3 regions of the Clostridioides sp. ES-W-0016-02 genome follow, and region 3 is predicted to be linked to each of the others. Evidence: a T-box and tRNA genes for the amino acid it is inferred to sense, from the RefSeq annotation. Region 3 holds a T-box; the other regions hold tRNA genes.

Region 1 (6,438 bases), 710 kb from region 3:
AACTCGGCAAAATGACCCCGTAACTTAGGGATAAGGGGTGCCACCATACGGTGGCCGCAGAGAATAGGCCCAAGCGACTGTTTACCAAAAACATAGGTTTCTGCTAAGTCGCAAGACGATGTATAGGAGCTGACGCCTGCCCGGTGCTGGAAGGTTAAGGGGATCTGTTAGAGTAATCGAAGCAGTGAACTTAAGCCCCAGTAAACGGCGGCCGTAACTATAACGGTCCTAAGGTAGCGAAATTCCTTGTCGGGTAAGTTCCGACCCGCACGAAAGGCGTAACGATTTGGGCACTGTCTCAACAACAGACTCGGTGAAATTGTAATTCCGGTGAAGATGCCGGATACCTGCGACAGGACGGAAAGACCCCATGGAGCTTTACTGTAGCTTGACATTGGGTCTTGGTACTACATGTACAGGATAGGTGGGAGGCTTTGAAACCAGGACGCCAGTTTTGGCGGAGCCATCCTTGGGATACCACCCTTGTAGTACTGGGACTCTAACCATAGGCCATGAATCTGGTCTTGGGACACTGTCAGGTGGGCAGTTTGACTGGGGCGGTCGCCTCCCAAAAGGTAACGGAGGCGCTCAAAGGTTCTCTCAGTACGGTCGGAAATCGTACGTAGAGTGTAAAGGCAAAAGAGAGCTTGATTGCAAGACATACAGGTCGAGCAAGGATGAAAATCGGACTTAGTGATCCGGTGGTTCTGCGTGGAAGGGCCATCGCTCAACGGATAAAAGCTACCCTGGGGATAACAGGCTTATCTCCCCCAAGAGTCCACATCGACGGGGAGGTTTGGCACCTCGATGTCGGCTCATCACATCCTGGGGCTGTAGTAGGTCCCAAGGGTTGGGCTGTTCGCCCATTAAAGTGGTACGCGAGCTGGGTTCAGAACGTCGTGAGACAGTTCGGTCCCTATCCGTCGCAGGCGTAGGAAATTTGAGGAGACCTGTCCTTAGTACGAGAGGACCGGGATGGACGTACCTCTGGTGTACCAGTTGTTCTGCCAAGGGCATGGCTGGGTAGCTATGTACGGAATGGATAAGCGCTGAAAGCATCTAAGCGCGAAGCCAACTTCAAGATAAGATTTCCCACCGCAAGGGTAAGACCCCAGAAAGACTATCTGGTTGATAGGTCGAAGGTGTAAGTGCAGCAATGTATTTAGCTTATCGATACTAATAGGTCGAGGACTTGACCAATATTATTTGATGTTCATTGATTAAAATATATATGTAGTTTTTAGAGTGTTAACTCTATGTAAAGTACTAACTTCAATTAATAGAAGATATTTAATAAAAAACTATTATTATTTAGTACTTTAAAAGTATTGACATTTAAAAATAAAGATGTTAATATAATACTTGTCTTATAAATAGGCAATATGTGGTTATAATAGCAAAGAGGATACACCTGTTCCCATTCCGAACACAGAAGTTAAGCTCTTTAGCGCTGATGGTACTTGGTGGGAAACTGCCTGGGAGAGTAGGACATAGCCACGTAAATATTCCAAGGTAGCTCAACGGTGGAGCAACCGGCTGTTAACCGGTAGGCTGTGGGTTCGAGCCCCACCCTTGGAGCCAAAAAAAGCCGAAGTGGCGGAACTGGCAGACGCACAGGACTTAAAATCCTGCGGGACTTACCTCTCGTACCGGTTCGATTCCGGTCTTCGGCACTTATAAAACAATATCGCGGAGTGGAGCAGTTGGCAGCTCGTCGGGCTCATAACCCGAAGGTCGTAGGTTCGAGTCCTGCCTCCGCAACCATTAAAATGGCTCGTTGGTCAAGAGGTTAAGACACCGCCCTTTCACGGCGGTAACAGGGGTTCAATTCCCCTACGAGTCACCAAAAAAAAATTAAATAAGCGGGTGTAGCTCAATGGTAGAGTTCTGGCCTTCCAAGCCAGCTGTGAGGGTTCGATCCCCTTCACCCGCTCCAAAAAAAATGGGATCATAGCTCAGCTGGGAGAGCACCTGCCTTACAAGCAGGGGGTCGCAGGTTCGAGCCCTGCTGGTCCCACCATTTGCGGCCTGGTAGTTCAGTTGGTTAGAATGCCAGCCTGTCACGCTGGAGGTCGAGGGTTCGAACCCCTTCCAGGTCGCCAAAATAAAATATAAAAAATGCTGGTGTGGCTCAACGGTAGAGCAGCTGACTTGTAATCAGCAGGTTGTAGGTTCGATTCCTATCACCAGCTCCATGTAAAATTAATACGGAGGATTTCCCGAGCGGCCAAAGGGGGCAGACTGTAAATCTGTTGTCATCGACTTCGGTGGTTCGAATCCACCATCCTCCACCAAAAAAATGCGCGGATGTGGCGGAATTGGCAGACGCACTAGACTTAGGATCTAGCGCCATTGGCGTGGGGGTTCGACTCCCTTCATCCGCACCATTTTTTATTTAATTTATACATATTTATTGTGGGTGCATAGCTCAGCTGGATAGAGCAACGCCCTTCTAAGGCGTGTGTCCGGGGTTCGAATCCCTGTGCGCTCACCACATATATTGGGGATTAGCCAAGTCGGTAAGGCACATGACTTTGACTCATGTATGCGTAGGTTCAAGTCCTGCATCCCCAGCCATTAAATATTAAAGTTAAGGTTCATTAGCTCAGCTGGCAGAGCACCTGACTCTTAATCAGGGTGTCCCGAGTTCGATCATTGGAAGTAGAATATGGAGAGGTGTCCGAGTGGTTTAAGGAGCTGGTCTTGAAAACCAGTGACTTCGAAAGGGGCCGTGGGTTCGAATCCCACCCTCTCCGCCAAATGCCCAGATAGCTCAGTCGGTAGAGCAGGGGACTGAAAATCCCCGTGTCGGTGGTTCGATTCCGCCTCTGGGCACCAAGAATATGGCGGTATAGCTTAGTTGGCTAGAGCGTTCGGTTCATACCCGAAAGGTCATAGGTTCGACTCCTATTACCGCTACTAAAATTTAATGTGGGCCATTAGCTCAGTTGGTTAGAGCGCCCGGCTCATAACCGGTAGGTCTGGGGTTCGAGTCCCTGATGGCCCACCACATTAAATTAATAAAATTTCGAGGTGTAGCGCAGTTTGGTAGCGCACATGGTTTGGGACCATGGGGCCGGGGGTTCGAGTCCCTTCACCTCGACCAATATAATGGTGGGTATAGCTCAGTTGGTTAGAGCGCCAGATTGTGGCTCTGGAGGTCGTGAGTTCGACTCTCATTATCCACCCCAACTAATATGGTCTATTAGCTCAGTCGGTAGAGCACCTGACTTTTAATCAGGGTGTCCCGCGTTCGAGTCGCGGATAGATCACCAAAAAGGCGGCGACATAGCCAAGTGGTAAGGCAGTGGACTGCAACTCCTTGATCCCCAGTTCGAATCTGGGTGTCGCCTCCAAAATATTCCAAGGTAGCTCAACGGTGGAGCAACCGGCTGTTAACCGGTAGGCTGTGGGTTCGAGCCCCACCCTTGGAGCCAAAAAAGCCGAAGTGGCGGAACTGGCAGACGCACAGGACTTAAAATCCTGCGGGACTTACCTCTCGTACCGGTTCGATTCCGGTCTTCGGCACTTTATAAAATAATATCGCGGAGTGGAGCAGTTGGCAGCTCGTCGGGCTCATAACCCGAAGGTCGTAGGTTCGAGTCCTGCCTCCGCAACCATTAAAATGGCTCGTTGGTCAAGAGGTTAAGACACCGCCCTTTCACGGCGGTAACAGGGGTTCAATTCCCCTACGAGTCACCAAAAAAACAATTAAATAAGCGGGTGTAGCTCAATGGTAGAGTTCTGGCCTTCCAAGCCAGCTGTGAGGGTTCGATCCCCTTCACCCGCTCCAAAAAATGGGATCATAGCTCAGCTGGGAGAGCACCTGCCTTACAAGCAGGGGGTCGCAGGTTCGAGCCCTGCTGGTCCCACCATTTGCGGCCTGGTAGTTCAGTTGGTTAGAATGCCAGCCTGTCACGCTGGAGGTCGAGGGTTCGAACCCCTTCCAGGTCGCCAAAATAAAATATAAAAAATGCTGGTGTGGCTCAACGGTAGAGCAGCTGACTTGTAATCAGCAGGTTGTAGGTTCGATTCCTATCACCAGCTCCATGTAAAATTAATACGGAGGATTTCCCGAGCGGCCAAAGGGGGCAGACTGTAAATCTGTTGTCATCGACTTCGGTGGTTCGAATCCACCATCCTCCACCAAAAAAATGCGCGGATGTGGCGGAATTGGCAGACGCACTAGACTTAGGATCTAGCGCCATTGGCGTGGGGGTTCGACTCCCTTCATCCGCACCATTTTTATTTAATTTAATAAACGAGCGGGAATAGTTCAGTGGTAGAGCGCAACCTTGCCAAGGTTGAAGTCGCGAGTTCGAATCTCGTTTCCCGCTCCAAATTTATGTTTATATTGCAATGTGGGTGCATAGCTCAGCTGGATAGAGCAACGCCCTTCTAAGGCGTGTGTCCGGGGTTCGAATCCCTGTGCGCTCACCACATATATATTGGGGATTAGCCAAGTCGGTAAGGCACATGACTTTGACTCATGTATGCGTAGGTTCGAGTCCTGCATCCCCAGCCAAATAAAAATATGGTCTATTAGCTCAGTCGGTAGAGCACCTGACTTTTAATCAGGGTGTCCCGCGTTCGAGTCGCGGATAGATCACCAATGGAGAGGTGTCCGAGTGGTTTAAGGAGCTGGTCTTGAAAACCAGTGACTTCGAAAGGGGCCGTGGGTTCGAATCCCACCCTCTCCGCCAAATGCCCAGATAGCTCAGTCGGTAGAGCAGGGGACTGAAAATCCCCGTGTCGGTGGTTCGATTCCGCCTCTGGGCACCAAGAATATGGCGGTATAGCTTAGTTGGCTAGAGCGTTCGGTTCATACCCGAAAGGTCATAGGTTCGACTCCTATTACCGCTACTAAAAATTTAATGTGGGCCATTAGCTCAGTTGGTTAGAGCGCCCGGCTCATAACCGGTAGGTCTGGGGTTCGAGTCCCTGATGGCCCACCACATTAAATTTGAAGATATATGGTGGGTATAGCTCAGTTGGTTAGAGCGCCAGATTGTGGCTCTGGAGGTCGTGAGTTCGACTCTCATTATCCACCCCAACTAATATGGTCTATTAGCTCAGTCGGTAGAGCACCTGACTTTTAATCAGGGTGTCCCGCGTTCGAGTCGCGGATAGATCACCAAAAAGGTGGCGACATAGCCAAGTGGTAAGGCAGTGGACTGCAACTCCTTGATCCCCAGTTCGAATCTGGGTGTCGCCTCCAATAAAATGCGCTCATAGCTCAACTGGATAGAGTGTCTGACTACGAATCAGAAGGTTAGGGGTTCGAGTCCCTTTGGGCGCACCATATAAATATCGAGGGATTATAGCTCAGCTGGGAGAGCACCTGCCTTACAAGCAGGGGGTCACAGGTTCGAGCCCTGTTAATCCCACCAGTGCAAACCTCTAGTAATTTTACTAGAGGTTTTATTTTTGATTAAAAAAGATTTATATTTAGGAGGTAAAAAGTTTGTATATAATTATAGGAAATGAAATAGTTGATAGTGAAGAACTTAAAATAATAATAGATAAGAATAGTAAGTTCAAAGTTGAAAAGGATTTGAGTAAAAGCACAAAAAGAGAGGACATAATAGCTTATCAATTAAGTATAAATATGGATTATTTAGATACTATTATAAGTGAGCAAGATGAATATATCACCTTATCTGATGAGGAAAAATTTGATGAATATATGACTTTATCTGATGAACTTGCACTAGGTTTAGAAGAACTTATGCCAAAGTACACAATAATAAATGCTAGAGCATATAAATTAGATGAGGTAGAAGGAGTAGTAAAAATAATACTAGTTATAGCATATGCAGATTTAGGTCATCTAAAACTTTCTGATGTAATAAAACGTTTGTTAAGACAGATAGATTAAGATATGAACTATATTGAGAAAAGTATGTGAAATATTACGTAAAGATGAAAATAATTATGTAAACAGAGAAAAAAATAGTATAAAATAAGGTCAATTGTAGAAATTTTCACACAAGTTTGTCTGAAATCCCATAAAAAACCCCTTAATTTTAGTGAGGTAAATTGAGTTTATACAGTCTAAAAATTATATATATTTATAAATTTATCTTATTAATTAAGGAACTTGCTTAAACATCTTCAAAAATAAAGTATTTTAGTCTATAATCTTTAATATTACACAAACAATAAAGGAGAAGAATAGAGTATGCTTAAAAAGTTTAATAAAATACTAGTAGCTAATAGAGGCGAAATAGCTATAAGAATATTTAGAGCCTGTTCAGAATTGGGGATAAAAAGTGTTGGTATATATAGTAAAGAAGATAAATACGGATTATTTAGAACAAAAGCAGATGAATCATATTTAATAGGGGAAGGCAAAGGTCCAATAGATGCATACTTAGATATGGATGGAATAATAGACTTAGCAAAGAGAAAAAAAGTTGACGCTATACATCCAGGATA
Region 2 (6,438 bases), 620 kb from region 3:
ATAGCTTCTAATCTATCAAACCTTTTTAACTGGTCAAGTTATTAAGGGTGCAGGGCGGATGCCTTGGCACTAGGAGCCGATGAAGGACGCGATAAGCTGCGATAAGCTTCGGGGAGTTGCACGTAAACTTTGATCCGAAGATTTCCGAATGAGGAAACTCACTTAGAGTAATGTCTAAGTATCATTAAGTGAATACATAGCTTAATGAGGGGAACTCAGGGAACTGAAACATCTAAGTACCTGAAGGAAGAGAAAGAAATTCGATTCCGTAAGTAGCGGCGAGCGAACGCGGAATAGCCCAAACCAATAAAGTTTTCTTTATTGGGGTTGCGGACATATCTTAAACGAAGAGGTATCGTAATTGAAGAGGTTTGGAAAGACCCACCACAGAAGGTAATAGTCCTGTATGTCAAACGAGAAAACTTCAGATATGATCCAGAGTACCACGGGACACGTGAAACCCTGTGGGAAGCAGGAGGGACCACCCTCCAAGGCTAAATACTACCTAGTGACCGATAGCGTATAGTACCGTGAGGGAAAGGTGAAAAGAACCCCGGGAGGGGAGTGAAATAGAACCTGAAACCCTGCACTTACAAGCTGTGGAAGCACATTTCTTGTGTGACCGCGTACTTTTTGTAGAACGGGCCAACGAGTTACGTTAAGTAGCAAGGTTAAGCACTTAAGGTGTGGAGCCGTAGCGAAAGCGAGTTTTAACTGAGCGTTCAGTTACTTGACGTAGACCCGAAACCGGGCGACCTACCCATGAGCAGGATGAAGCGAAAGTAAAATTTCGTGGAGGTCCGAACCCACGAGCGTTGAAAAGCTCGGGGATGACTTGTGGGTAGCGGTGAAATTCCAATCGAGCCCGGAGATAGCTGGTTCTCCCCGAAATAGCTTTAGGGCTAGCCTCAAGGTGAGAGATACGGAGGTAGAGCACTGAATGTCCTAGGGGGTATTGCACCTACCGAAGACTATCAAACTCCGAATGCCGTCATCTTATACTTGGGAGTCAGACTGTGGGTGATAAGATTCATAGTCGAAAGGGCAACAGCCCAGATCGTCAGCTAAGGTCCCTAAATGTAAGTTAAGTGGTAAAGGATGTGGGATTGCACAGACAACCAGGATGTTGGCTTAGAAGCAGCCACTCATTCAAAGAGTGCGTAATAGCTCACTGGTCGAGTGATCCTGCGCCGAAGATTTCCGGGGCTAAAACTTACTACCGAAGCTACGGCATCAGTAATGATGGGTAGGGGAGCTTCCCATACGGGTTGAAGCATGACCGTAAGGACATGTGGACAGTATGGGAGTGAGAATGTTGGCATGAGTAGCGAGATGTGGGTGAGAATCCCACAGGCCGTAAACCCAAGGTTTCCAGGGGAAGGTTCGTCCGCCCTGGGTTAGTCGGGACCTAAGCTGAGGCCGAAAGGCGTAGGTGATGGACAACAGGTTGATATTCCTGTACTACCGATAACCGTTTGAGAGATGGGATGACACAGTAGGATAAGCTAAGCACACTGTTGGTTATGTGTGCCCAAGCATTGAGGCAGTCAGAGTAGGTAAATCCGCTTTGATAATGCTGGGATGTGATGGGGAGCGAAATTTAGTAGCGAAGTAGCTGATTTCACACTGTCAAGAAAAGTCTCTATCGAGGTTAAAGGTACCCGTACCGCAAACCGACACAGGTGGGTGAGGAGAGTATCCTAAGGCCCGCGAGAGAACTGTTGTTAAGGAACTCGGCAAAATGACCCCGTAACTTAGGGATAAGGGGTGCCACCATACGGTGGCCGCAGAGAATAGGCCCAAGCGACTGTTTACCAAAAACATAGGTTTCTGCTAAGTCGCAAGACGATGTATAGGAGCTGACGCCTGCCCGGTGCTGGAAGGTTAAGGGGATCTGTTAGAGTAATCGAAGCAGTGAACTTAAGCCCCAGTAAACGGCGGCCGTAACTATAACGGTCCTAAGGTAGCGAAATTCCTTGTCGGGTAAGTTCCGACCCGCACGAAAGGCGTAACGATTTGGGCACTGTCTCAACAACAGACTCGGTGAAATTGTAATTCCGGTGAAGATGCCGGATACCTGCGACAGGACGGAAAGACCCCATGGAGCTTTACTGTAGCTTGACATTGGGTCTTGGTACTACATGTACAGGATAGGTGGGAGGCTTTGAAACCAGGACGCCAGTTTTGGCGGAGCCATCCTTGGGATACCACCCTTGTAGTACTGGGACTCTAACCATAGGCCATGAATCTGGTCTTGGGACACTGTCAGGTGGGCAGTTTGACTGGGGCGGTCGCCTCCCAAAAGGTAACGGAGGCGCTCAAAGGTTCTCTCAGTACGGTCGGAAATCGTACGTAGAGTGTAAAGGCAAAAGAGAGCTTGATTGCAAGACATACAGGTCGAGCAAGGATGAAAATCGGACTTAGTGATCCGGTGGTTCTGCGTGGAAGGGCCATCGCTCAACGGATAAAAGCTACCCTGGGGATAACAGGCTTATCTCCCCCAAGAGTCCACATCGACGGGGAGGTTTGGCACCTCGATGTCGGCTCATCACATCCTGGGGCTGTAGTAGGTCCCAAGGGTTGGGCTGTTCGCCCATTAAAGTGGTACGCGAGCTGGGTTCAGAACGTCGTGAGACAGTTCGGTCCCTATCCGTCGCAGGCGTAGGAAATTTGAGGAGACCTGTCCTTAGTACGAGAGGACCGGGATGGACGTACCTCTGGTGTACCAGTTGTTCTGCCAAGGGCATGGCTGGGTAGCTATGTACGGAATGGATAAGCGCTGAAAGCATCTAAGCGCGAAGCCAACTTCAAGATAAGATTTCCCACCGCAAGGGTAAGACCCCAGAAAGACTATCTGGTTGATAGGTCGAAGGTGTAAGTGCAGCAATGTATTTAGCTTATCGATACTAATAGGTCGAGGACTTGACCAATATTATTTGATGTTCATTGACTAAAATATATATGTAGTTTTTAGAGTGTTAACTCTGAAAAAAAGTATGAAAAAAGTATTGACAAAAATAACAAAAAATGTTAATATTATACTTGTCCTAGCAACAAAAAAGAAATGTGGTTATAATAGCAGAGAAGATACACCTGTTCCCATTCCGAACACAGAAGTTAAGTTCTCTAGCGCTGATGGTACTTGGTGGGAAACTGCCTGGGAGAGTAGGACATAGCCACGTTAGATGTTCCAAGGTAGCTCAACGGTGGAGCAACCGGCTGTTAACCGGTAGGCTGTGGGTTCGAGCCCCACCCTTGGAGCCAATAAATGGCTCGTTGGTCAAGAGGTTAAGACACCGCCCTTTCACGGCGGTAACAGGGGTTCAATTCCCCTACGAGTCACCATTTGTGGGATCATAGCTCAGCTGGGAGAGCACCTGCCTTACAAGCAGGGGGTCGCAGGTTCGAGCCCTGCTGGTCCCACCATTTGCGGCCTGGTAGTTCAGTTGGTTAGAATGCCAGCCTGTCACGCTGGAGGTCGAGGGTTCGAACCCCTTCCAGGTCGCCAAAATAAAATATGAAAAATGCTGGTGTGGCTCAACGGTAGAGCAGCTGACTTGTAATCAGCAGGTTGTAGGTTCGATTCCTATCACCAGCTCCATGTAAAATTAATACGGAGGATTTCCCGAGCGGCCAAAGGGGGCAGACTGTAAATCTGTTGTCATCGACTTCGGTGGTTCGAATCCACCATCCTCCACCAATTAAATTAAATATGCGGGTGTAGCTCAATGGTAGAGTTCTGGCCTTCCAAGCCAGCTGTGAGGGTTCGATCCCCTTCACCCGCTCCAAAAAGCGTGGGTGCATAGCTCAGCTGGATAGAGCAACGCCCTTCTAAGGCGTGTGTCCGGGGTTCGAATCCCTGTGCGCTCACCACATATATATTGGGGATTAGCCAAGTCGGTAAGGCACATGACTTTGACTCATGTATGCGTAGGTTCGAGTCCTGCATCCCCAGCCAAATAAAAACATGGTCTATTAGCTCAGTCGGTAGAGCACCTGACTTTTAATCAGGGTGTCCCGCGTTCGAGTCGCGGATAGATCACCAATGGAGAGGTGTCCGAGTGGTTTAAGGAGCTGGTCTTGAAAACCAGTGACTTCGAAAGGGGCCGTGGGTTCGAATCCCACCCTCTCCGCCAAACTAAATAATAGGACTAAATTTGGAGAAGTACTCAAGTGGCTCAAGAGGATCCCCTGCTAAGGGATTAGGCTGGGTAACCGGTGCGAGGGTTCGAATCCCTCCTTCTCCGCCATTTAAAAAAACGAGGTGTAGCGCAGTTTGGTAGCGCACATGGTTTGGGACCATGGGGCCGGGGGTTCGAGTCCCTTCACCTCGACCAACCAGGACCTTTAGCTCAGTTGGTTAGAGCGCCCGGCTCATAACCGGTAGGTCTGGGGTTCGAGTCCCTGAAGGTCCATTATTCTTCATAGGGGTGTAGCTCAGTTGGTAGAGCGTCGGTCTCCAAAACCGTGCGCCGGGGGTTCGAGTCCCTCCACCCCTGCCAAATAAAAAGGACTTGAAAAAAAATGAGTTTTAGAGTAATATAAGATAGTAAATAATATTTCGAGGTGTAGCGCAGTTTGGTAGCGCACATGGTTTGGGACCATGGGGCCGGGGGTTCGAGTCCCTTCACCTCGACCAAGTAAGGGCCTATAGCTCAGGTGGTTAGAGCGCACGCCTGATAAGCGTGAGGTCGCTGGTTCGAGTCCAGCTAGGCCCACCATTTGCCCAGATAGCTCAGTCGGTAGAGCAGGGGACTGAAAATCCCCGTGTCGGTGGTTCGATTCCGCCTCTGGGCACCAGAAATACGGCGGTATAGCTTAGTTGGCTAGAGCGTTCGGTTCATACCCGAAAGGTCATAGGTTCGACTCCTATTACCGCTACCATCTAACTATATCAATAAAGAACTTTGAAAATTAAACAGTAGGTTAATTTATAAAACAAGAAACAAACCATAAAGCCAGATATTTAGATAACAATAGTATCTGAGCCTGATAAACTTTTATTTGAGAGTTTGATCCTGGCTCAGGATGAACGCTGGCGGCGTGCCTAACACATGCAAGTTGAGCGATTTACTTCGGTAAAGAGCGGCGGACGGGTGAGTAACGCGTGGGTAACCTACCCTGTACACACGGATAACATACCGAAAGGTATGCTAATACGGGATAACATATTTGAGAGGCATCTCTTGAATATCAAAGGTGAGCCAGTACAGGATGGACCCGCGTCTGATTAGCTAGTTGGTAAGGTAACGGCTTACCAAGGCGACGATCAGTAGCCGACCTGAGAGGGTGATCGGCCACATTGGAACTGAGACACGGTCCAAACTCCTACGGGAGGCAGCAGTGGGGAATATTGCACAATGGGCGAAAGCCTGATGCAGCAACGCCGCGTGAGTGATGAAGGCCTTCGGGTCGTAAAACTCTGTCCTCAAGGAAGATAATGACGGTACTTGAGGAGGAAGCCCCGGCTAACTACGTGCCAGCAGCCGCGGTAATACGTAGGGGGCTAGCGTTATCCGGATTTACTGGGCGTAAAGGGTGCGTAGGCGGTCTTTCAAGTCAGGAGTGAAAGGCTACGGCTCAACCGTAGTAAGCTCTTGAAACTGGGAGACTTGAGTGCAGGAGAGGAGAGTGGAATTCCTAGTGTAGCGGTGAAATGCGTAGATATTAGGAGGAACACCAGTTGCGAAGGCGGCTCTCTGGACTGTAACTGACGCTGAGGCACGAAAGCGTGGGGAGCAAACAGGATTAGATACCCTGGTAGTCCACGCTGTAAACGATGAGTACTAGGTGTCGGGGGTTACCCCCCTCGGTGCCGCAGCTAACGCATTAAGTACTCCGCCTGGGAAGTACGCTCGCAAGAGTGAAACTCAAAGGAATTGACGGGGACCCGCACAAGTAGCGGAGCATGTGGTTTAATTCGAAGCAACGCGAAGAACCTTACCTAAGCTTGACATCCCAATGACATCTCCTTAATCGGAGAGTTCCCTTCGGGGACATTGGTGACAGGTGGTGCATGGTTGTCGTCAGCTCGTGTCGTGAGATGTTGGGTTAAGTCCCGCAACGAGCGCAACCCTTGTCTTTAGTTGCCATCATTAAGTTGGGCACTCTAGAGAGACTGCCAGGGATAACCTGGAGGAAGGTGGGGATGACGTCAAATCATCATGCCCCTTATGCTTAGGGCTACACACGTGCTACAATGGGTAGTACAGAGGGTTGCCAAGCCGTAAGGTGGAGCTAATCCCTTAAAGCTACTCTCAGTTCGGATTGTAGGCTGAAACTCGCCTACATGAAGCTGGAGTTACTAGTAATCGCAGATCAGAATGCTGCGGTGAATGCGTTCCCGGGTCTTGTACACACCGCCCGTCACACCACGGGAGTTGGAGACGCCCGAAGCCGATTATCTAACCTTTTGGAAGAAGTCGTCGAAGGTGGAAT
Region 3 (6,438 bases):
AGGAAGTTCTGAATCTTGTGGTGTGAATATATGTCCACACTCAAATGCTGATACTTCTTCTATCTTATGAGATATATTAGTTGATAAAACATCTAACATATTTGGTATTAAAGTAGTTCTCATTACAGAAGTTTCTTCTCCTAATGGGTTCATCAACTTAACAAAGTTTCTCTTTATATTACCTTCTGGTACTCTTATCTTGTCAACTCCCTTAGGGCTTACAAATGAATATGTTAATATTTCATTTAATCCTACAGCAGTTGAATTATTTTTTAGCGCTTCCATGAATTTTTGTTTTGGAGTTTTAACCCCTGCTGTTGTATTTCCTTCTAATTGTACAGAAGGTATATTTTCAAATCCATAAATTCTAGCTATTTCTTCCCATACATCAGCTTCTTGCTCCATATCTGTTCTGAAACTTGGTACATCTACTTCTAGCTTATCATCAGCAATTAAATTGCATTTAAATTCTAATGATTCTAAAATTCCTACAAATTGTTCCATTGGTACATCTACACCTAAAAGATGGTTGATTCTTTGAGGATTTACTACTAATTTTTTAGGTTCTGGTTTATTTGGATATACATCAACAGTTCCTTTTAATACTTTTCCAGCACCTAACATTTCAACAAGTTGTACAGCTCTATTTGCTGCTATTTCTGCAAGATTAGGGTCTAAGGCTTTTTCATTTCTTGAAGATGCTTCTGACCTAATTCCCACTTTTTTAGCTGTCATTCTTATGTTTTCTGGCTTGAAATTGGCACTTTCGAAAAGTACAGTCTTTGTCTTGTCAGTTATTTCTGAGTTTGCACCACCCATTACACCAGCTAGACCAAGTGATTTTTCTCCATTTGTTATAACTAACATATCTTTGTCTAATGTTCTTTCAACATCATCTAGTGTTACAAGCTTTTCTCCATCTTTAGCAGTTCTTACTACTATTCTTCCTGTTTCTACTTGATTTATATCAAAAGCATGAAGTGGTTGACCAAGCTCTAACATTACAAAGTTTGTTATATCAACTATGTTACTTATAGGTCTTACACCTGCTTCTGTAAGTCTTCTTTGCATCCAGTATGGAGAAGGTTCTATTTTTACATCAGTTACCATTCTAGCAACATATCTTCTACATAAATCTGGATTATCTATCTCAACTTTGAAGTCTATTTCCTCGTCACTTTCTTTTACTTCTATTTCAGGATATTTTACTTTTGTTCCTATAGTTGCAGCTGCTTCTCTAGCTATCCCCATCATACATTTGCAGTCAGGTCTGTTTGAAGTTAATTCAAAATCTATTAAAGCATCATTTAATCCTAAAACATCTTTTACATCTTTTCCTAATTCATAAGAGTCTTCGTGGTCTAAAATATATATACCACCTCTTTTGTATTCTTCAATATAATGTTCATCTATACCTAATTCAGCTGCTGAACACATCATACCATCTGATAATTCACCTCTGAAGTCAGTCTGTTTAATTTCAACTCCTCCAGGTAATTTAGAACCATTTACAGCTACTGGAATATAATCTCCTTCTGATATATTTGTAGCTCCTGTAACTATTTGAACAACTTTATCTCCAACATCTACTTTAGTTACAACTAACTTATCAGCATTTGGATGTTGTTTTATTTCTAAAATCTTTCCAACTAATATATTTTCTACTTCTTCACCATAATAATCTATTGTTTCAACTTTAGTTCCTGTCATTGTCATTTTATCAGCGAACTCTTTTACATCCATGTCTATATCGACATAGTCTCTAAGCCATTTTAAAGATACTAACATCTACACACCCTCCTAATTAAAATTGATTTAAGAATCTCATATCATTTTCGAATAATAATCTAATATCATCTATTTCATATTTAAGCATTGCAAGTCTTTCAACCCCAACTCCAAATGCAAATCCACTGTAAACTTCTGGGTCTATTCCACAATTTCTAAGTACATTTGGATGAACCATACCTGAACCTAATATTTCTATCCAACCTTCATACTTACACATTGGGCAACCTTTACCACCACATTTGAAACAAGTAACATCAACCTCTGCACTTGGTTCTGTAAATGGGAAGTTATGAGGTCTAAACTTAGTTTTGATATCAGAACCAAACAATTTTTCAACGAAGATATCCATAGTTCCTTTAAATTCTGCCATAGTAACATCTTTTCCAACAACAAGTCCTTCTATTTGATGGAACATTGGTGAATGTGTCGCATCTGGTGAATCAAATCTAAAGCATCTACCTGGTGCTATTACTTTAATTGGTAACTCTTGGCTTCTCATAGATCTTACTTGAACTGGAGACGTTTGAGTTCTAAGTAATACACCATCATTGATATAGAATGTATCACTCATATCTCTTGATGGATGGTCTTTAGGAGCATTTAATGCATCAAAGTTATTTTCAACTGTTTCAACTTCTGGACCTTCTGCTATAGAGAATCCCATTCCGATAAATATATCTGTTACTTCATCTATAATTTGAGTTATTGGATGTTTCTTTCCAACTTTCAATACTTTTCCAGGTTGAGTAACATCTATTACTTCTTCTCTTAACTTTCTTTCTTTTTCAATAGCATTTATTTCTTCTTTTTTAGAATTTATGCTAAGTTCAATATTCTCTCTTACATCATTGGCAACTTTTCCAACTACTGGTCTTTCTTCAGCAGATAATTTACCCATCTCTTTAAGTATGGCAGTTATCTCACCTTTTTTTCCTAAATACTTAACTCTTAAACTTTCTACATTTTCTATGCTTTGTGCCTCTTTTATTTCAGCTAAAGCTGCTTCACGTAAAGCAAGTAATTTTTCTTGCACACATATCACCCTTTCGTTTTTTTGTATAAAAAAAGCCCCTCAATCCCTGTCTAGGGACGAAAGGCTATAGTTTCGCGGTACCACCCTAGTAGTTTAACAATCTAAAAATCATCAAACCACCTCTAACAAACTTAACGCGTTTTTCACGTCAAAGCCTACTATCAAATTTCAGCTTTGTTACTCTAGAGGGAACTTCTCCTGACCTCTTAGAAAACACTCCCAGCCTAGGTGTTTATCTCTTTACTAAGTTTAATCAAAATACTTTCCTCTTTCATTGCATTTACAATATTATATTGTTTATTTTAGTATTATATCATTTATATCTACATTTTGTGATTATCTATATGATTATTTTATTGTGACTATTTTAAAATACAATCATATAATATTTTTATCAATCATGCTTAAAATATATTGACTATTTTTGATACTCTACTATTTAATTCAAGATTATAACACGACATTATATTTATTACAATACATTAAATTAAGTATTTTTTTATTTCATACATCAATATAGCAGAACTTATTGCTGCATTTAACGACTCAGATTTGCCATATATAGGTATTTTAACCAAAATATCAGATTCTGATACAAGCTCTTCATTTATCCCATTTGCTTCGTTTCCTATCACCAAAGCTACTTTTGAACCGTAGTCTATTTTGTCATAAAAATTATCTGTATTTAAATAACTTGAAACTATATTAAATCCTTGTGATTTAAGTATATCCACAGTTTCATCTTGTATGGCATTGATTATATTCATATCGAAAATAGAGCCCATAGTTGACCTAATTACTTTTGGATTGTATATATCGACGCATCCCTTTAGTGCTATTATTGCATCTACTCCAGCAGAGTCAGCAGTCCTTATTATTGTTCCCATATTTCCCGGGTCTTGTATTCTGTCTAAAATTAATACAAACTTATCTTTTTCATTTATACTTTCTTTTAAATTTTTTTCCTTAAATGAAACTACACCTATTATACCTTGAGTATTTTCTGTGTCTACAAGTTCCTTAAAGTTTTTATTAGTAGTCTTATATATATTTGTGTTTTTTTTATCTAAGTTTTCTAATAATTCCATGTGTTCCTTTTTATTTTCAAAATCCTCATTGATAAATACATAATCAAGATTTGCATTACATTCAAGTGCAAGCACTACTATTCTGTACCCTTCTATTATGAACTTTGATTCTTTTGTTCTATTTTTTGACTTTAATAATGCTTTAGTATATTTTAATCTTTCATTATCCTTACTGCTTATAGTTGTAATCATTTTATATAAATGCTAACTTGATATTAGCACAACCTCCTTATCATTCTTTATCCTACTTCTAAAATCTTTATTTCTATTAAAATTCTATTCTCGATTGAAACTCTATTCTCGATTAAAATAAAAATAGTATCATATAACTATTCATAATTATATGATACTATCTACTTTCATTGCAATCAAATATATCTTAAATAATAAACTATCTTCTTCTAATTATACCCTTATTTCCAGATGTAATAGCTGTTATGCTAGTGTTTTGACCAATTATAACCAATATACTTCCAGCTGTAAGTTCCTCATCAGGAGAAGGTGTCACATTTATATTTTTACCAGTCTTGATGGCAAGCACAGTTATCTCATATCTAGCTCTAAGCTCAAGTTCTACAAGTGTTTTACCAACCCAACCATTTGGAGTTACGATTTCAACAATTGAATATTCTGGGTCAAGTTCAATATGGTCTAATATATTGTCAGAAACTAAATTATGTGCAACTCTTACTCCCATATCTCTTTCTGGAAATACAACTCTATCTGCACCAATCTTATAAAGAACTTTGGCTTGCAATTCATCTTTTGCCTTACATATTATTAACTCTACACCCATTTCTTTGGCTATAAGAGTCGCCATTATAGATGCTCTTATATCAGAACCTATTGCAACTACTGCTACATCAAAGTTACCTAAACCCAATGATCTTAATGCTTGTTCCTCAGTAACATCCACTATAAGTGAATGAGTTACTTTATCAGATATACTTTGAACTGAATCTTCATTTTTGTCTATTGCCATTACTTGATGTCCTAAAAGATGCATAGTAGATGCAACTGAACTTCCGAATCTCCCACATCCAATGACTATATATTGCTTCATCTCGAAACTTCCTCCCTAATACACAATTTGTATAATATCTATTAAATTAACTTTTATATAGATAAATTAATTTTAATATTTTTATTTTATTAATCATAGCTAAATTTATTTGCTAGATTATTTCTATCATTAATTGATTTATTTAATTGATTATATCTAAGTTCATTTTCCTAGATTATATATCATTATTAATAGATTTATCTAATAAATGGTACTCTAACCAACCATAATCTTGCCTTCTGCGTATCTAACTGGCTGACTCTTTCTTCTACCTCCAGAAAGTATAGCCATAAATAAAGTAAGAGAACCAACTCTCCCCATAAACATAAAGATTATTATTATAACCTTACCTAAAGCATTTAGATTTGCACTTCCAGCTAAACTTGAACCAACTGTAGCTAGTGCTGATGTAACCTCAAATGCTGATTGAACTAGTGTAAACTTAGGTTGAGTTATTGAAATAATCAAAGTTCCAAAAATAACTGCGGATATACTAATTACAAATATCCCTAGAGATTTTTTTATAGTTGTTGGAGCCAGTCTTCTCTCAAAAGTTTCTATATCAGATTTTCCTGATAAAAAACTTCTAACTGTAATTATTAAAACTGCTAATGTTGTTGTTTTGATACCTCCACCAGTAGATGCAGGTGATGCTCCAATAAACATCAAAATTATCATTATAAATACACTACTTTCTTGTAAAGTAGCTAAATCAAGTGTATTAAAACCAGCAGTTCTTGCTGTTACTGATTGAAATATCGCTGATAATATTTTCCCTTTTACAGGTAAATCTGCCATAGTGGCCTTTTGGTTAAACTCTATAAGAAAAATAAATATTGCACCTACTAAAATAAGTATTGCAGTTGAAAATAAAACAACTTTAGAATGCACATTTAATTTTGAAAATCTTCTTTTTCTTACAATATCAAGAACAACTGGAAATCCTAATCCACCTAACACTATAAGTGCACAAATAGTCATTGATACTATAAAATTGTTTACATAAGAATTTAGCGATGTAAATGGCCCACTTACACTACCCATTAAGTCAAATCCGGCATTACAAAACCCTGATATTGCGTGAAATACGCTATACCATATCCCTCTAGATAAACCAAATTGTGGAATAAAGACAGTTGATAAGACTAGTGCTCCTATTCCCTCTATGGTTATAGTTATTATTAATACAAACCTTGTAAGTTTTACTAGCCCTGATAAGTCTGCTTGGTTTAATGATTCTTGTATCAATAATCTTTCTCTTAGTTGTATTTTTTTTCGTGCCATAAGTGAAAACATTGTAGCTACGGTCATAAATCCAAGACCACCAATTTGTATCAATGTTATTATTACTATCTGTCCAAATAAACTCCAATAAGTTGCTGTATCTACCATAACTAGACCAGTAACACAAACCGCTGAAGTAGCTGTAAATAGAGCATTTAATAAACCTATACTCTCTCTAC

Evidence for each region. A T-box is a leader RNA that pairs with one kind of tRNA and senses whether it is charged. The one in region 3 lies ahead of pheS (phenylalanine--tRNA ligase subunit alpha), so its partner is inferred to be a tRNA-Phe.
Region 1: it has a tRNA-Phe gene. The T-box ahead of pheS (phenylalanine--tRNA ligase subunit alpha) is inferred to sense a tRNA for this amino acid. The anticodon was not compared.
Region 2: it has a tRNA-Phe gene. The T-box ahead of pheS (phenylalanine--tRNA ligase subunit alpha) is inferred to sense a tRNA for this amino acid. The anticodon was not compared.

The regions. Positions count from the first base shown of each region.
Region 1 covers NZ_CP061361.1:33,903-40,340, forward strand. The annotation lists rRNA gene IC758_RS00165 (23S ribosomal RNA) at 1-1,200, shown strand, start outside; rRNA gene rrf (5S ribosomal RNA) at 1,384-1,500, shown strand; tRNA gene IC758_RS00175 (tRNA-Asn) at 1,507-1,581, shown strand; tRNA gene IC758_RS00180 (tRNA-Leu) at 1,588-1,673, shown strand; tRNA gene IC758_RS00185 (tRNA-Met) at 1,689-1,764, shown strand; tRNA gene IC758_RS00190 (tRNA-Glu) at 1,772-1,846, shown strand; tRNA gene IC758_RS00195 (tRNA-Gly) at 1,863-1,936, shown strand; tRNA gene IC758_RS00200 (tRNA-Val) at 1,945-2,020, shown strand; tRNA gene IC758_RS00205 (tRNA-Asp) at 2,026-2,102, shown strand; tRNA gene IC758_RS00210 (tRNA-Thr) at 2,121-2,195, shown strand; tRNA gene IC758_RS00215 (tRNA-Tyr) at 2,210-2,294, shown strand; tRNA gene IC758_RS00220 (tRNA-Leu) at 2,304-2,387, shown strand; tRNA gene IC758_RS00225 (tRNA-Arg) at 2,418-2,494, shown strand; tRNA gene IC758_RS00230 (tRNA-Gln) at 2,502-2,577, shown strand; tRNA gene IC758_RS00235 (tRNA-Lys) at 2,601-2,664, shown strand; tRNA gene IC758_RS00240 (tRNA-Ser) at 2,671-2,759, shown strand; tRNA gene IC758_RS00245 (tRNA-Phe) at 2,763-2,838, shown strand; tRNA gene IC758_RS00250 (tRNA-Met) at 2,846-2,919, shown strand; tRNA gene IC758_RS00255 (tRNA-Ile) at 2,934-3,010, shown strand; tRNA gene IC758_RS00260 (tRNA-Pro) at 3,030-3,106, shown strand; tRNA gene IC758_RS00265 (tRNA-His) at 3,115-3,191, shown strand; tRNA gene IC758_RS00270 (tRNA-Lys) at 3,200-3,275, shown strand; tRNA gene IC758_RS00275 (tRNA-Cys) at 3,283-3,356, shown strand; tRNA gene IC758_RS00280 (tRNA-Asn) at 3,363-3,437, shown strand; tRNA gene IC758_RS00285 (tRNA-Leu) at 3,443-3,528, shown strand; tRNA gene IC758_RS00290 (tRNA-Met) at 3,545-3,620, shown strand; tRNA gene IC758_RS00295 (tRNA-Glu) at 3,628-3,702, shown strand; tRNA gene IC758_RS00300 (tRNA-Gly) at 3,720-3,793, shown strand; tRNA gene IC758_RS00305 (tRNA-Val) at 3,800-3,875, shown strand; tRNA gene IC758_RS00310 (tRNA-Asp) at 3,881-3,957, shown strand; tRNA gene IC758_RS00315 (tRNA-Thr) at 3,976-4,050, shown strand; tRNA gene IC758_RS00320 (tRNA-Tyr) at 4,065-4,149, shown strand; tRNA gene IC758_RS00325 (tRNA-Leu) at 4,159-4,242, shown strand; tRNA gene IC758_RS00330 (tRNA-Gly) at 4,266-4,340, shown strand; tRNA gene IC758_RS00335 (tRNA-Arg) at 4,364-4,440, shown strand; tRNA gene IC758_RS00340 (tRNA-Gln) at 4,450-4,525, shown strand; tRNA gene IC758_RS00345 (tRNA-Lys) at 4,537-4,612, shown strand; tRNA gene IC758_RS00350 (tRNA-Ser) at 4,615-4,703, shown strand; tRNA gene IC758_RS00355 (tRNA-Phe) at 4,707-4,782, shown strand; tRNA gene IC758_RS00360 (tRNA-Met) at 4,790-4,863, shown strand; tRNA gene IC758_RS00365 (tRNA-Ile) at 4,879-4,955, shown strand; tRNA gene IC758_RS00370 (tRNA-His) at 4,977-5,053, shown strand; tRNA gene IC758_RS00375 (tRNA-Lys) at 5,062-5,137, shown strand; tRNA gene IC758_RS00380 (tRNA-Cys) at 5,145-5,218, shown strand; tRNA gene IC758_RS00385 (tRNA-Arg) at 5,226-5,302, shown strand; tRNA gene IC758_RS00390 (tRNA-Val) at 5,315-5,390, shown strand; gene IC758_RS00395 (hypothetical protein) at 5,465-5,878, shown strand; gene IC758_RS00400 (pyruvate carboxylase) at 6,182-6,438, shown strand, end outside.
Region 2 covers NZ_CP061361.1:126,904-133,341, forward strand. The annotation lists rRNA gene IC758_RS00855 (23S ribosomal RNA) at 32-2,930, shown strand; rRNA gene rrf (5S ribosomal RNA) at 3,066-3,182, shown strand; tRNA gene IC758_RS00865 (tRNA-Asn) at 3,190-3,264, shown strand; tRNA gene IC758_RS00870 (tRNA-Glu) at 3,271-3,345, shown strand; tRNA gene IC758_RS00875 (tRNA-Val) at 3,351-3,426, shown strand; tRNA gene IC758_RS00880 (tRNA-Asp) at 3,432-3,508, shown strand; tRNA gene IC758_RS00885 (tRNA-Thr) at 3,527-3,601, shown strand; tRNA gene IC758_RS00890 (tRNA-Tyr) at 3,616-3,700, shown strand; tRNA gene IC758_RS00895 (tRNA-Gly) at 3,715-3,788, shown strand; tRNA gene IC758_RS00900 (tRNA-Arg) at 3,797-3,873, shown strand; tRNA gene IC758_RS00905 (tRNA-Gln) at 3,883-3,958, shown strand; tRNA gene IC758_RS00910 (tRNA-Lys) at 3,970-4,045, shown strand; tRNA gene IC758_RS00915 (tRNA-Ser) at 4,048-4,136, shown strand; tRNA gene IC758_RS00920 (tRNA-Ser) at 4,160-4,250, shown strand; tRNA gene IC758_RS00925 (tRNA-Pro) at 4,261-4,337, shown strand; tRNA gene IC758_RS00930 (tRNA-Ile) at 4,342-4,415, shown strand; tRNA gene IC758_RS00935 (tRNA-Trp) at 4,427-4,502, shown strand; tRNA gene IC758_RS00940 (tRNA-Pro) at 4,563-4,639, shown strand; tRNA gene IC758_RS00945 (tRNA-Ile) at 4,645-4,721, shown strand; tRNA gene IC758_RS00950 (tRNA-Phe) at 4,725-4,800, shown strand; tRNA gene IC758_RS00955 (tRNA-Met) at 4,808-4,884, shown strand; rRNA gene IC758_RS00960 (16S ribosomal RNA) at 5,001-6,438, shown strand, end outside.
Region 3 covers NZ_CP061361.1:748,832-755,269, reverse strand. The annotation lists gene pheT (phenylalanine--tRNA ligase subunit beta) at 1-1,788, opposite strand, end outside; gene pheS (phenylalanine--tRNA ligase subunit alpha) at 1,805-2,824, opposite strand; T-box leader at 2,874-3,108, opposite strand; gene IC758_RS03870 (TrmH family RNA methyltransferase) at 3,307-4,104, opposite strand; gene IC758_RS03865 (potassium channel family protein) at 4,304-4,975, opposite strand; gene IC758_RS03860 (TrkH family potassium uptake protein) at 5,192-6,438, opposite strand, start outside.